2 regions of the Streptomyces sp. NPDC026417 genome follow, and region 2 is predicted to be linked to the other one. Evidence: riboswitches for the same ligand, from Rfam matches in the RefSeq annotation. Region 2 holds a riboswitch; the other holds the start of a gene.
The links. A riboswitch is a leader RNA that binds a small molecule or an ion and turns the genes downstream of it on or off. The one in region 2 is predicted to bind glycine.
Positions count from the first base shown of each region.

Region 1: linked by a shared signal. The riboswitch ahead of gcvP (aminomethyl-transferring glycine dehydrogenase) and the one ahead of gcvT (glycine cleavage system aminomethyltransferase GcvT) in region 2 are both predicted to bind glycine.

Region 1 covers NZ_JBVHPY010000006.1:7,553-14,692, forward strand. Annotated here, with positions in the region: gene ftsR (transcriptional regulator FtsR) at 1-147, shown strand, start outside; gene ACZ4NT_RS11360 (bifunctional nuclease family protein) at 231-704, shown strand; gene ACZ4NT_RS11365 (MerR family transcriptional regulator) at 922-1,551, shown strand; gene ACZ4NT_RS11370 (DNA polymerase IV) at 1,657-3,165, shown strand; gene ACZ4NT_RS11375 (PRC-barrel domain-containing protein) at 3,090-3,458, opposite strand; glycine riboswitch at 3,575-3,669, shown strand; gene gcvP (aminomethyl-transferring glycine dehydrogenase) at 3,850-6,735, shown strand; gene ACZ4NT_RS11385 (DUF5999 family protein) at 6,833-7,039, opposite strand.
Region 2 covers NZ_JBVHPY010000005.1:310,776-317,915, reverse strand. Annotated here, with positions in the region: gene ACZ4NT_RS10985 (enhanced serine sensitivity protein SseB C-terminal domain-containing protein) at 342-1,139, opposite strand; gene ACZ4NT_RS10980 (enhanced serine sensitivity protein SseB) at 1,344-2,117, opposite strand; gene ACZ4NT_RS10975 (AAA family ATPase) at 2,184-2,852, opposite strand; glycine riboswitch at 3,051-3,149, shown strand; glycine riboswitch at 3,150-3,262, shown strand; gene gcvT (glycine cleavage system aminomethyltransferase GcvT) at 3,297-4,415, shown strand; gene gcvH (glycine cleavage system protein GcvH) at 4,597-4,974, shown strand; gene glyA (serine hydroxymethyltransferase) at 4,988-6,250, shown strand; gene ACZ4NT_RS10955 (L-serine ammonia-lyase) at 6,417-7,140, shown strand, end outside.

The DNA.
Region 1 (7,140 bases), on a different contig from region 2:
GTCGACCAGGTGGTGGCGCCGCAGCGGCGCCACCGCAACCCGCAGACCAGGGCCCATGCCGAGGCCCGTACGAAGGAACTGGCGGGCCTCACGGTCAAGCTCCACGCGGCTCTGGTGCAGACCGCGCTGGGTGTTCGACTGCCCTGAGCGGGGTGTTCGCCGGTGGCGGATCGTCCACCCGTTCTGTGCCCGACTACCCAAACGTCCCGAGCACGGCCTAGGGTTGCTGTGTGAACGAGCTCGATGTCGTAGGTGTCCGGGTCGAAATGCCCTCCAACCAACCGATCGTGCTCCTGCGCGAAGTGGGAGGCGACCGCTACCTCCCCATCTGGATCGGCCCGGGGGAGGCGACGGCGATCGCCTTCGCCCAGCAGGGCATGGCCCCCGCAAGACCGCTGACCCACGACCTGTTCAAGGACGTGCTGGAGGCCGTCGGCCAGGAGCTCACCGAAGTGCGCATCACGGACCTGCGTGAGGGCGTCTTCTACGCCGAGCTGGTGTTCGCCAGCGGGGTGGAGGTGAGCGCGCGGCCGTCCGACGCCATAGCGCTCGCGCTGCGCACCGGGACGCCGATCTACGGCAGCGACGGGGTGCTCGACGACGCGGGGATCGCGATCCCGGACGAGCAGGAGGACGAGGTGGAGAAGTTCCGCGAGTTCCTCGACCAGATCTCTCCCGAGGACTTCGGGACCAACAGTCAGTGACGTCCCCGGACGCCCGGGAATCCGACCGGCACATGCCGGGGGCCAGTGAGCGTGGTGACGGCCCGTGCGGAGAGCATTCGGCTAGCCTTTCCCCGCGGTGGGGCACGGGAAACCACTCCTAGGGTGATTATCACTCGGCGTGCCGAGTGTGGCGATCGTTGACGCACCCCTGGCGACTGCCTACCGTCGAGAAGGCAGTTCAAGGACGGAGGTCGGCGTGAGAAGCAGCGGCGACGGTACGGCTGGGGGTGCCCCCGGACGTCTGGGGGAGAGCGGCCCGTACCCGCTTCACGGCAACGCGGCCGGCCCCGCTCCACAGCGGCCGACAGCGGTGCCGGACGGAGGGGCGGTGTCCGAGGAGATCGGTTACCGCGGTCCCACGGCGTGTGCGGCGGCGGGTATCACCTATCGCCAGCTGGACTACTGGGCCCGTACCGGCCTGGTCGAGCCGAGTGTGAGACCGGCCCACGGATCGGGGACGCAGCGCCTCTACAGCTTCCGGGACGTCGTGGTCCTGAAGATCGTCAAGCGGTTCCTCGACACGGGGGTCTCGCTGCAGAACATCCGCACCGCGGTCCAGCACCTGCGTGAGCGCGGGTTCCGTGATCTGGAGCGGATGACGCTCATGAGCGACGGCGCGACGGTCTACGAGTGCTCCTCGCCGGACGAGGTCCACGCGCTGCTCCAGGGCGGTCAGGGCGTCTTCGGGATCGCCGTGGGGGTCGTCTGGCGGGACGTGGAGGGCGCGCTCTCCCAGTTGCACGGCGAGCGGGTCGACACCGGCGAGACGCTCGTCGGGCAGAACCCCACCGACGAACTGGCCCGGCGGCGCAACCGCGCGGTCTGACGTCACGCGGTCCGTCGGCGCCCGGTGGCGCCGACGCGACGACGGCCGGGGGAGGAGCCCCCGCGCGACGGGGCATTGTCAGTGGCGTAGGGCAGCATCGGACATGTGAGAACCACGCCCACGATCCTGCATCTCGACATGGATGCCTTCTTCGCCTCGGCCGAGCAGGCGGCCAAGCCGAGCCTGCGCGGCAAGGCCGTGGTCGTGGGCGGGCTGGGCGTGCGCGGTGTGGTCGCCACCGCCTCGTACGAGGCCCGTGTCTTCGGGGTGCATTCCGCGATGCCCATGGCGCAGGCGCGCCGGCTCGCGCCGAACGCCGCGTACCTCGTACCGCGCTTCGGGCTGTACCGGGAGGTCAGCGAGCAGGTGATGGGCCTGCTGCGGGCGCTGTCGCCGCTCGTGGAGCCGCTGAGCCTGGACGAGGCGTTCGTCGATCTGGAGGCCGGGGGGACGGCCTGGGACGAGACGTCGGCGCGGCTGGTCGGCGGGAAGCTGCGCGCGGACATCCGGGCCGTCACGGGGCTGACCGGGTCGGTGGGGCTCGCGGCCTCCAAGATGCTCGCCAAGATCGCTTCCGAGCAGGCCAAGCCCGACGGACTGGTGCTGATCGAGCCGGGCACCGAGCGCGCGCTGCTGGGGCCGCTGTCGGTGCGGACGCTGCCGGGCGTGGGGCCCGCGACCGGGGACCACCTGCGGCGGGCCGGGATCACCACTGTCGAGGAGCTCGCCGAGGCCGGCGAGGACGAGCTGGTGCGGCTGCTGGGGAAGGCCCACGGGCACGCGCTCCACGCGATGGCCCTCGCCCACGACGACCGGCCCGTGGTGGCCGAGCGGGAGACGAAGTCGGTGTCGGTCGAGGACACCTACGAGGTGGACATCCACGACCGGGTGCGGGTCGCCACGGAGGTGCAGCGGCTGGCCGACCGATGTGTGCAGCGGTTGCGGGGCGCCGGGCGGTCGGGGCGGACCGTGGTGCTCAAAGTGCGGCGGTACGACTTCTCCACGCTGACCCGGTCCGAGACGCTGCGCGGGCCCACGGACGATCCGTCGGTGGTGCGCGAGGCCGCTGCCCGGCTGCTGGACTCGGTGGACACGACGGGCGGGGTGCGGCTGCTGGGCGTCGGCGTGACGGGGCTGGCCGACTACACGCAGGAGGACCTGTTCGCGCAGGCCCAGGCCGCCGCGGGCGAGCTGCTGGCGCAGGAGCAGGCCGAGGAGGAGGGCGCGCAGGAGGCCGTCGCGGAGGCGGCACCGCCGGCCGAGCGGCGCTGGCCCGCGGGGCACGACGTGCGGCACGCCGAGTACGGGCACGGCTGGGTGCAGGGAAGCGGTCTGGGGCGCGTCACGGTGCGCTTCGAGACGCCGTACTCGGAGCCCGGCCGGGTCCGTACGTTCCGGACCGACGATCCCGCGCTGGAGCCCGCCGAACCGCTTCCCCTGGTCGCGGCGGCGCTGGACGCTGCCGGCGCCGCAGGGGAGGACCCAGGGCCGGCGGCGCCCGTGACGGATGCGGAGGGGGATCCCGGAGGGCGGGCCGGTCAGGCCTCCTCGGAGCCCGCGAGCCGGCCGAAGTCGTGGTCGGGCGGGGCCGGGGACGCCAGATCGAGGCCGTAGTGGTGGTAGAGCTGGAGTTCCTGTTCCGGAGAGAGGTGGCGGCCCACGCCGAAGTCGGGCGCGTCCTTGATGAGGGCGCGGTCGAAGGGGACCCGGAGAGCCCCTTCCACGACCTCGCTGGGCTCCAGCGGCACGAAGGCGTCCCGGCTGAACAGGCCCGTGCGTATGGCCGCCCACTCGGGCGCTCCGGTGGCGTCGTCGAGGTACACCTCGTCGACCGTGCCGATCTTGGTGCCCTTGCGGTCGAACGCCTTGCGGCCGATCAGGTTGCGCGGATCGATGTCGGTCTGCACGGGCCCTCCTCTTGGTCGCAAAACTCATCCGTAAGCACTACAAAAGAGCACATTCAGGAAGGTGGCCACTCGAAAGCCCGTGCGTCGTCCTCGCTGGTAGGCTGGCAAGCGGCTGCTGACCCCGTGCGGGAGAGTCCTCCGGCGAGACCGGAGGCGCCGAAGGAGCAAATCCTCCCCGGAATCTCTCAGGCACACGTACCGCACGGACGAGGTCACTCTGGAAAGCAGGGCGGGTGTCGTCGGGCTCCCGCTCTCACCGACGGTGAAAGCCGGGTCGTCCGTCGGGACGGGCCGGTGAAGCTCTCAGGTTGAGATGACAGAGGGGGAGGCCGTCGGGGTACCCGCGTCGTGGTACCCCCCGAAGGTCGCGTCAGACCAGGAGGCCTCCGCAATGACCGCCCATCGCATTCCGCTCTCCGAGCTCGAACAGGGCATCCCCTTCGAGCAGCGCCACATCGGGCCCGACCACGAGGCCCAGGCCAAGATGCTCGCGCAGGTCGGATACGGCTCGCTCGACGAGCTCACGGCCGCCGCGGTCCCGGACGTCATCAAGAACGCCGACGCCCTCGACCTGCCGGGTGCGCGCACCGAGGCCGAGGTCCTGGCGGAGCTCCGCTCCCTCGCGGACCGCAACCAGGTGCTCGACTCGATGATCGGCCTCGGCTACTACGGCACCTTCACGCCGCCGGTGATCCTGCGCAACGTCATGGAGAACCCGGCCTGGTACACCGCGTACACGCCCTACCAGCCGGAGATCTCGCAGGGCCGCCTGGAGGCGCTGCTCAACTTCCAGACCGTGGTCGCCGAGCTGACCGGGCTGCCGACCTCAGGCGCCTCGCTGCTCGACGAGGGCACCGCCGCCGCCGAGGCGATGGCGCTGTCCCGGCGGATGGGCAAGAACAAGAAGGGCCTCTTCCTCGTCGACGCGGACGCCCTGCCGCAGACCATCGCCGTCATCGAGACCCGCGCCGAGCCCACCGGTGTCGAGGTCGTCGTCGCCGACCTCGCCGAGGGCATCCCGGCCGAGGTCGCCGGGCGCGAGATCAACGGCGTGCTGATCCAGTACCCGGGCGCCTCCGGTGCCGTACGCGACATCAAGCCGGTGATCGAGCAGGCGCACGAGCTCGGTGCGGTGGTCACCGTCGCCGCCGACCTGCTCGCGCTCACCCTGCTCACCGCACCCGGCGACCTCGGTGCCGACATCGCGGTCGGCACGACCCAGCGCTTCGGTGTGCCGATGGGCTTCGGCGGGCCGCACGCCGGTTACATGGCGGTGCGCGAGAAGTTCGCGCGCAGCCTGCCCGGGCGGCTCGTGGGCGTGTCCGTCGACGCGGACGGGCACAAGGCCTACCGCCTGGCCCTGCAGACCCGTGAGCAGCACATCCGCCGCGAGAAGGCCACCAGCAACATCTGTACCGCTCAGGTGCTGCTCGCCGTGATGGCCGGCATGTACGCGGTGTACCACGGACCCGAGGGCCTGCGGACGATCGCCCGGCGCACGCACCGTTACGCCACGATCCTCGCCGCGGGCCTCCGCGCCGGCGGTGTCGAGGTCGTCCACGGCGCCTACTTCGACACGCTGACCGCACGGGTGCCGGGCCGCGCCTCCGCGGTCGTGGCCGCCGCCCGCGAGGGCGGGGTCAACCTGCACCTCGTGGACGCCGACCACGTGTCGATCGCCTGCGACGAGACCACCGGCCGCAAGCAGCTCGCCGCCGTCTGGTCCGCGTTCGGGGTCGAGGCCGACATCGAGGAGCTGGACGCCTCGGCCGCGGACACGCTGCCCGAGCAGCTGCTGCGCACCGACGACTACCTCGCGCACCCGGTCTTCAACCAGTACCGCTCCGAGACCGCCATGCTGCGCTACCTGCGCAGGCTGTCCGACCGGGACTACGCGCTCGATCGCGGCATGATCCCGCTCGGCTCCTGCACGATGAAGCTCAACGCGACGACCGAGATGGAGCCGGTCACCTGGCCCGAGTTCGGTCAGCTGCACCCGTTCGCGCCCGCCGAGCAGGCGGGGGGGTATCTGACCCTCATCCGTGAACTGGAGGAGCGGCTCGCCGAGGTCACCGGCTATGACAACGTCTCGCTGCAGCCCAATGCCGGTTCGCAGGGCGAGCTGGCGGGTCTGCTCGCCGTACGCGGCTACCACCGCGCCAACGGTGACGAGCAGCGCACCATCTGCCTCATCCCGTCCTCCGCGCACGGCACCAACGCCGCCAGTGCCGTGATGGCCGGCATGAAGGTCGTCGTTGTGAAGACCGCCGGGGACGGCGAGATCGACGTCGAGGACCTGCGGGCCAAGATCGAGCAGTACCGCGACGAACTCGCCGTCCTGATGATCACGTACCCCTCCACGCACGGTGTCTTCGAGGAGCACGTCGCCGACATCTGCGCCCAGGTGCACGAGGCGGGCGGCCAGGTGTACGTCGACGGGGCCAACCTCAACGCGCTGGTGGGTCTGGCCAAGCCGGGCCACTTCGGCGGCGACGTCTCGCACCTGAACCTGCACAAGACGTTCTGCATCCCGCACGGCGGCGGTGGCCCGGGCGTGGGACCGGTCGGTGTCCGCGCGCACCTCGCCCCGTACCTGCCGAACCACCCGCTGCAGCCCGCGGCCGGTCCGGAGACCGGCGTCGGCCCGATCTCGGCCGCTCCCTGGGGCTCCGCCGGCATCCTGCCGATCTCGTGGGCGTACGTCCGGCTCATGGGCGGCGAAGGCCTCAAGCGGGCGACGCAGGTGGCGGTGCTGTCCGCCAACTACATCGCCAAGCGCCTGGAGCCGCACTACCCGGTGCTGTACACCGGTCCGGGCGGACTCGTCGCGCACGAGTGCATCATCGACCTGCGCGGGCTGACCAAGGCGACCGGTGTCAGCGTCGACGACATCGCCAAGCGGCTGATCGACTACGGCTTCCACGCGCCGACGATGTCGTTCCCGGTGGCGGGGACGCTGATGATCGAGCCGACCGAGTCCGAGGACCTGGTGGAGCTCGACCGGTTCTGCGAGGCGATGATCGCCATCCGCGCCGAGATCGAGAAGGTCGGCACGGGCGAGTGGCCGGCCGAGGACAACCCGCTGCGCGGCGCTCCGCACACCGCGGCGGCGCTGGGCGGCGACTGGGAGCACGCCTACAGCCGCGCCGAGGCCGTCTTCCCGGCCGGTGTCTCGGCCGCGGACAAGTACTGGCCGCCGGTCCGCCGGATCGACCAGGCGTACGGCGACCGCAACCTCGTCTGCTCCTGCCCGCCGCTGGACGCTTACGAGGAGTAGTCACCGCGGGACATACGTCGGGGCCGGTTCGGAGAGTGATTCTCCGGGCCGGCCCCTCTTGTGCGCGGGTGGCCGTCGCGGCCACCCGGTGTGCGGCTCAGGCGGCCGTCATCACCTGCGCGGTGCCCAGTGGGCGGTGCGGGGCGATGATCTGACCGTCGGGCAGGAGCTCACCGGTGTCCTCGAACAGGACGACGCCGTTGCACAGCAGGCTCCATCCCTGCTCCGGGTGGTGCGCCACATGAAGGGCGGCTTCCCGGTCGGCGGAGTCGGCTGTGGGACACGGTGGCTGGTGCTGGCACATGGATGGGTTCTTTCGCTGTGTCGTGACGTGTGAGCTGGCTGTCGTATCTGTCCTGCGGCTCGGAACGCTGTTCATGGCCGCCCCCCGTTGATAAGTCGGTC
Region 2 (7,140 bases):
CAACGCCTCGGCGATCTGTTGCCAGACTTGACGGTGAATGGATGCGCAAACGTGATGCGCTCTGGGGGGTTCCGTTATCCGGACGGCGGGTAACGGGGGTCGGACGCGGGGCAATTGAGCCGGAAGGGTCCACGGGGGACGCTTTCCTCTCCCTTCGTCCGCAACACGGACATCACGCACTTACGCGTTCGAGCACGCTGGTCAGCGCCCGGAGCCCGTTTCAAAGGGCGTGCCGGAGCGCCGATTTCAGGGTGCCCGGGGCGTCGGTTCGGAGCCGGCGCGGACGCGTCGCGGGCCGGCGCGGACGCGGTCGCGGGGTCAGTACGGACGCGGTCGCGGGGTCAGTACGGACGCGGCTGCGGGTAGCCGTAGCCGCCGGCCGCGGGAGCCTGGGCGGGCGCCGCGTGGGCATCGCGGTCGTAGAAGGGCCGCGCTCTCGCGCGCAGCCACATCGCCACCGGGTCGTACTCGTCGGACATGGCGACGGTCGACACGGGCAGCCCGTCCGGGACCGCGCCGACGGACTGCTGCATCATCGCCCGCACCGAGTCGACGGCGGACGGCGACGTGTCGTAGACGTCGAGGCCGATCGCCAGGTACGGCGCTCCGAGCGCCGGCTGCACCCAGGCACGGCGCAGCGACCGCACGGCCGGGGTGCGGTGCGCGTTCTGCGTGAGGAGGGCGTAGAACTGGGGGATCTCGATGCCCGGTTCGGAGAGCCGCAGCGGTCCCGCGGGCTGTCGTTCCAGGCCTGTGGCGATGCGCCGCAGGTCCAGCCACGGGATCCCGACGCCGCCGCCCGGGGCGTGCGGGTTCAGCCAGAGCCCGAAGTGGTCGGGATAGAGGGTGCGGGCGACGTCGAGGCCGTCGACGACCTCGTACGAGCGGTTCCAGCCGCTGGCGGACAGCTCCTGGGCCGAGGTCACACAGGGCGCGTAGCCGTAGCCGCCCACCTCCATGTTCCCGTACTGGGCGTCCTGGGAGCCCGCCTGGCCGTGCCAGAGCAGCATCCAGATCTGGCCGTTCGACGGGGTCGCGAGCGCACGGAGGAGCGCCTCGTAGGCGTCGTAACGCCCGGGCGTCACCTGGCGCAGCATGTGCTCGACCTGCCCGGCCGCGGCCGTGCCCGACGCGCTCACCCTCAACCGCCCCTTCGCGAACAGATCATCATGAACTCACCCATTGCCCCCCGGGGCGCTCGCACGGCTTCCCGTCCGGGAGCACGTCGACACCTCGACCGAGCCATGAAACCAGCTTAAGCGGCGTTCCTGACAGGAACTTGACGCTCGGCTTCACCGGCCCGCGTGGCGTCGGGCACCCGGCGGGGGCCCGGCCCCGCCCGCTCAGTACTCCCGCTGGTAGAAGGGCCGCACCTGGGCGCGCATCCAGTCGCCCACCGGATCCTGGGCGACGTCGAGCAGGACCAGGTTCACCGGGCGGTCGACCGGGACCCGGCCGAGCGCCCGGCCGAGGGCGTCCAGCGGGTAGGTCCGCGCGGGGCCCTCCCAGTCGGACAGCTCGACGCCGACGAACATCACCGGGTCGCCGCCCTCGATGCTGGCCAGGCAGCGGCGCGCGGTCAGGACCACCCCGGTGGCGGCGAACTCGGCCGAGGCAGCGGCCAGGAAGTCCACCGGGTCCTCCTGCCAGTCCGGTTCGAAGAGCCGGACCCGGCCTCCGCTGGCGGGCCCGTCCAGCGGGGTACGGCCGGTGCGGCACAGTTCGGCGACGGCGGGCGGCGGCAGCGGCACGCCGACCACGCCGTCCGGGTTGACCGCGAGCCCCACCTGTGGGGGCAGGCCGCGGGCGAACTCGACGGCGGGCGCGATCGTGTACGCCATGTGCGCCCCGGCGACCTGGCGGAACTGCTCCTCGGAGCTGAAGACCGGGACGTACGCCTGCCCCTCGATCTCCAGCGTCGGCAGGTCGAGCGGGCCGCTGTGCGGACCGCCGCCGTTCGGCAGCGGGATCCACAGGAAGCTGCGGCCGAGGACCTCGACGATCCGGGCGCCGGCCGAGGGGACTCCGAGGGACGCGGAGAGCACCTCCTCCAGTTCGTTGCCGGGCCATCCGCCGTGCGGATGGGGGTGCGGGTGCGCCTGTGCCGGGAAGTCCATCTGTCTACCGCCTGCTGTGAACCGTCGTTCCGGCTGGAAACCCTAGCCGGTGCGCGGGTACGGGGATCAGTCGCCGAAGTCGATCCGGCGCAGCACGTCCGCCGCCTCCCGGTCGATCAGGACCGCCGAGCCGCAGCCCTTGGGCAGCGCGCCGGTCTCGACGGACCGCAGCAGCCGGCCGGCCGCCCGGCGGTGGCGCAGGAAGGCGTAGCGCGAGACCCCCCGGCCGCGCTCGCGCTGGCCGTCCAGGGCCGCGTCCGGCGGGACGTCGAGGAGCAGCAGGTGCAGGGTGCCGCCCCGGCGGCGGGCCTCCCGGGCGAGCCAGCGGCGCACCCAGGCCTGGGTGCCGCAGTCGTGGACCACGACACCGGCTCCCGAGCGCAGCGCCCGGCGCAGCCCGGCGTAGTGCGCGAGCCGGACGAGGGGGCGGTAGAGCGCGTACGGCACGAAGCGGGACAGCCGGGTGTCCCAGCGGTCGCGGGTGTCCTGGGAGTCGATGCGGGCGCCGCTCACGGCTTTGCGCATCAGCGTCGACTTGCCGCTGCCGGGCAGGCCGGTCACCACCACCAGGTCGGCGGCACCGAAGGACAGACCGTGCGGGCTGCGCCCCGCGCGCTCGCGCAGGTCGCGGACGACGGGCCCGGTCCTCGGTCCGCACGCCTCCCGGGCCGGGACACCGGGCTGGTCGGGCAACGCGAGTCCCGAACTCGTCGCGTACGCCGTGGTCCTGTTCACCCTGATCGTCCTCCCCCTTGGTTCCGGAGTCCCATCCCCGTCGAGTGTAAAGAGAAGGTAATGCGGAACGCCTCTCGTTTCCGTCCTCGTCCTGCCACAGACCGGTCACAGGTCCCGCCCGGCCCGCGGGACGGGCCGCCCCTGCCGTGTTTCACGGATGCGTGCAATGATGTGCCCGCCAACTGCATACCGGCCGCTTGAATCCGCGCGGGAGAGTCCCGGGGGCATGAGACCCCGGGCGCCGAAGGAGCAAGTCCCTCCCTTGAATCTCTCAGGCCCCGATACCGCGCGGGCGAGGCACATCTGAAAAGCGGGCCGCTGACCAGTGGCTCCACCCAAGGTGCAAATCAGGACCACCGGTTCGCGGGGTCGTGATGAACCTCTCAGGTTCCGATGACAGATGGGGAGGAACGACCTCGCCGTCATGCCTTGGGAGCCCCACCGATGAGCAGTAACGCCCCCCGTCACACCGCGCTCGATGCCCTGCATCGCTCACTCGGCGCGACGATGACCGACTTCGCCGGCTGGGACATGCCGCTGCGCTACGGCTCCGAGCGGGACGAGCACCTCGCCGTCCGCACGAAGGCCGGCCTCTTCGACCTCTCCCACATGGGCGAGATCACGGTCACCGGTGCGCAGGCCGCCGCCTTCCTGAACTTCGCCCTCGTCGGCAACATCGGCTCCGTCGGTGTCGGCCGGGCCCGCTACACCATGATCGTCCGGGCGGACGGCGGCATCCTCGACGACCTGATCGTGTACCGGCTCGGGGAGCAGGAGTACATGGTCGTCGCGAACGCCTCCAACGCCCAGGTGGTGCTGGACGCGCTGACCGAGCGGGTCTCGGGCTTCGACGCCGAGGTGCGCGACGACCGGGACGCGTACGCGCTGCTCGCGATCCAGGGCCCGGAGTCCCCCGGCATCCTGAAGTCCCTCACGGACGCCGACCTGGACGGCCTGAAGTACTACGCGGGCCTGCCCGGCACGGTCGCGGGCGTCCCGGCGCTCATCGCGCGCACCGGCTACACCGGCGAGGACGGCTTCGAGCTGTTCGTGGCGCCGTCCGACGCCGAGAAGCTGTGGCAGGCGCTGACCGAGGCGGGCGCCCCGGCGGGCCTCGTGCCCTGCGGGCTGTCCTGCCGTGACACGCTCCGCCTGGAGGCGGGCATGCCGTTGTACGGGCACGAGCTGACGACGTCGCTCACCCCCTTCGACGCGGGTCTCGGGCGGGTCGTGAAGTTCGAGAAGGAGGGCGACTTCGTGGGCCGCGAGGCTCTCACCGAGGCCGCCGCCCGGGCGCAGGACAACCCCCCGCGGGTGCTCGTCGGGCTCGTCGCCGAGGGCCGCCGCGTGCCGCGCGCCGGCTACTCCGTCGTCGCCGGCGGCGAGGTGATCGGCGAGGTCACCTCCGGCGCCCCCTCCCCCACGCTCGGCAAGCCGATCGCCATGGCGTACGTCGACGCCGCGCACGCCGCTCCCGGCACGACCGGTGTGGGCGTGGACATCCGGGGCAGCCACGAACCGTACGAAGTCGTGGCGCTGCCGTTCTACAAGCGCCAGAAGTGACACTGGTCGTCGGACACCGACACCGGTCCCACGGCGCCCCGCGTGACATCCGTCCCCGGGCGTCGCACGACCCCGGCCCCGGACGTCGAGACGTGACGCCGGGCACCACCGGGCCGGCTCGCCCGGTCCCCCACCGTCCCCGCTTCATCAGCACTCCCCCGCGTACAGGAGAATTCAGGCCATGAGCAACCCCCAGCAGCTGCGCTACAGCAAGGAGCACGAGTGGCTGTCGGGCGCCGAGGACGGCGTCTCGACGGTCGGCATCACGGAGCACGCGGCCAACGCGCTCGGCGATGTCGTGTTCGTCCAGCTCCCGGAGGTCGGTGACACCGTGACCGCGGGCGAGACCTGCGGCGAACTGGAGTCGACCAAGTCGGTCAGCGACCTGTACGCCCCGGTCACCGGCGAGATCGTCGAGGCCAACCAGGACGTCGTGGACGACCCGTCCCTGGTGAACTCGGCCCCCTTCGAGGGCGGCTGGCTGTTCAAGGTCCGGGTCACGGACGAGCCGGCCGACCTGCTCTCCGCGGACGAGTACACCGAATTCACCGCAGGTTAAGGACTCCCGACTGATGTCGCTTCTGAACACGCCCCTCCACGAACTCGACCCGGACGTCGCCGCCGCCGTCGACGCCGAGCTGCACCGCCAGCAGTCCACCCTGGAGATGATCGCCTCGGAGAACTTCGCTCCGGTCGCGGTCATGGAGGCCCAGGGCTCGGTCCTCACCAACAAGTACGCCGAGGGCTACCCGGGCCGCCGCTACTACGGCGGCTGCGAGCACGTCGACGTGGTCGAGCAGATCGCCATCGACCGCGTGAAGGCGCTCTTCGGTGCCGAGCACGCCAACGTCCAGCCGCACTCGGGCGCCCAGGCCAACGCGGCCGCGATGTTCGCATTGCTCAAGCCGGGCGACACGATCATGGGTCTGAACCTCGCGCACGGCGGGCACCTCACCCACGGCATGAAGATCAACTTCTCCGGCAAGCTCTACAACGTGGTCGCGTACCACGTGGACGACGCCACCGGCCAGGTCGACATGGCCGAGGTCGAGAAGCTGGCCAAGGAATCGAAGCCGAAGCTGATCGTGGCCGGCTGGTCCGCCTACCCGCGGCAGCTGGACTTCGCCACCTTCCGCCGGATCGCGGACGAGGTCGGCGCGTACCTCATGGTCGACATGGCGCACTTCGCCGGTCTGGTGGCGGCGGGCCTGCACCCCAGCCCGGTGCCGCACGCGCACGTGGTCACCACGACCACGCACAAGACCCTGGGCGGCCCGCGCGGCGGCGTGATCCTCTCCACCGCCGAGCTGGCGAAGAAGATCAACTCCGCCGTCTTCCCCGGTCAGCAGGGCGGACCGCTGGAGCACGTCATCGCGGCCAAGGCCGTCTCCTTCAAGGTCGCCGCCACGGACGACTTCAAGGAGCGCCAGCAGCGCACCCTCGACGGCGCCCGGATCCTGGCCGAGCGCCTGGTCCAGGACGACGTCAGGGCCGTCGGCGTCGACGTCCTCTCGGGCGGCACGGACGTGCACCTCGTCCTCGTCGACCTGCGCAACAGCGAGCTGGACGGACAGCAGGCCGAGGACCGGCTCCACGAGGTCGGCATCACGGTCAACCGCAACGCCGTGCCGAACGACCCGCGCCCGCCCATGGTCACCTCCGGCCTGCGCATCGGCACGCCCGCCCTCGCCACCCGCGGCTTCGGGGCCGAGGACTTCACCGAGGTCGCGGACATCATCGCCGAGGCGCTCAAGCCGTCGTACGACGCGGACTCGCTCAAGGCCCGGGTGTCCGCTCTGGCCGACAAGCACCCGCTGTACCCCGGCCTGAAGTAGATTCGTACGCTTTTTTGCCGTACGCGTCTTTTCGTGGCACCGTCTTCCTTCGTACGAACGTCCGGGGCACCGCGCACACTGGAAGCAGAGCGCGGTGCCCCGCCGCATGCACCGCCCCGCACGACCGGCTGACAACGGCGTCCGCCGAAACCCTTAGGAGTCCCCCGTGGCCATCTCGGTCTTCGACCTGTTCTCGATCGGCATCGGCCCGTCCAGCTCCCACACGGTCGGCCCCATGCGCGCGGCCCGCATGTTCGCCCGCCGACTGCGCAACGAGGACCTGCTGGCCCCGACGGCCTCGATACGCGCCGAGCTGTACGGCTCCCTGGGCGCGACCGGCCACGGCCACGGCACCCCCAAGGCGGTGCTGCTGGGCCTGGAGGGCGCCTCGCCGCGGACCGTGGACGTGGAGGGCGCCGACGACCGGGTGGAGGCGATCCGCACCGGCGGCCGCCTCACCCTGCTCGGCGAGCACGAGATCGCCTTCTCCTTCGACGACGACCTGGTCCTGCACCGCCGCAAGGCGCTGCCCTACCACGCGAACGGCATGACGCTGTGGGCGTACGACGCCGACGGCAAGGAGCTGCTGTCAAAGACCTACTACTCGGTCGGCGGCGGCTTCGTGGTCGACGAGGACGCGGTGGGCGAGGACCGCATCAAGCTGGACGACACGGTCCTCAAGTACCCCTTCCGCACGGGCGACGAGCTGCTGCGCCTGACCCGGGAGACCGGCCTGTCGATCTCCGCGCTGATGCTGGAGAACGAGCGCGCCTGGCGCACCGAGGAGGAGATCCGCGAGGGGCTCCTGGACATCTGGCGGGTGATGCAGGCGTGCGTGTCGCGCGGCATGTCCCGCGAGGGCATCCTGCCGGGCGGCCTGAAGGTGCGGC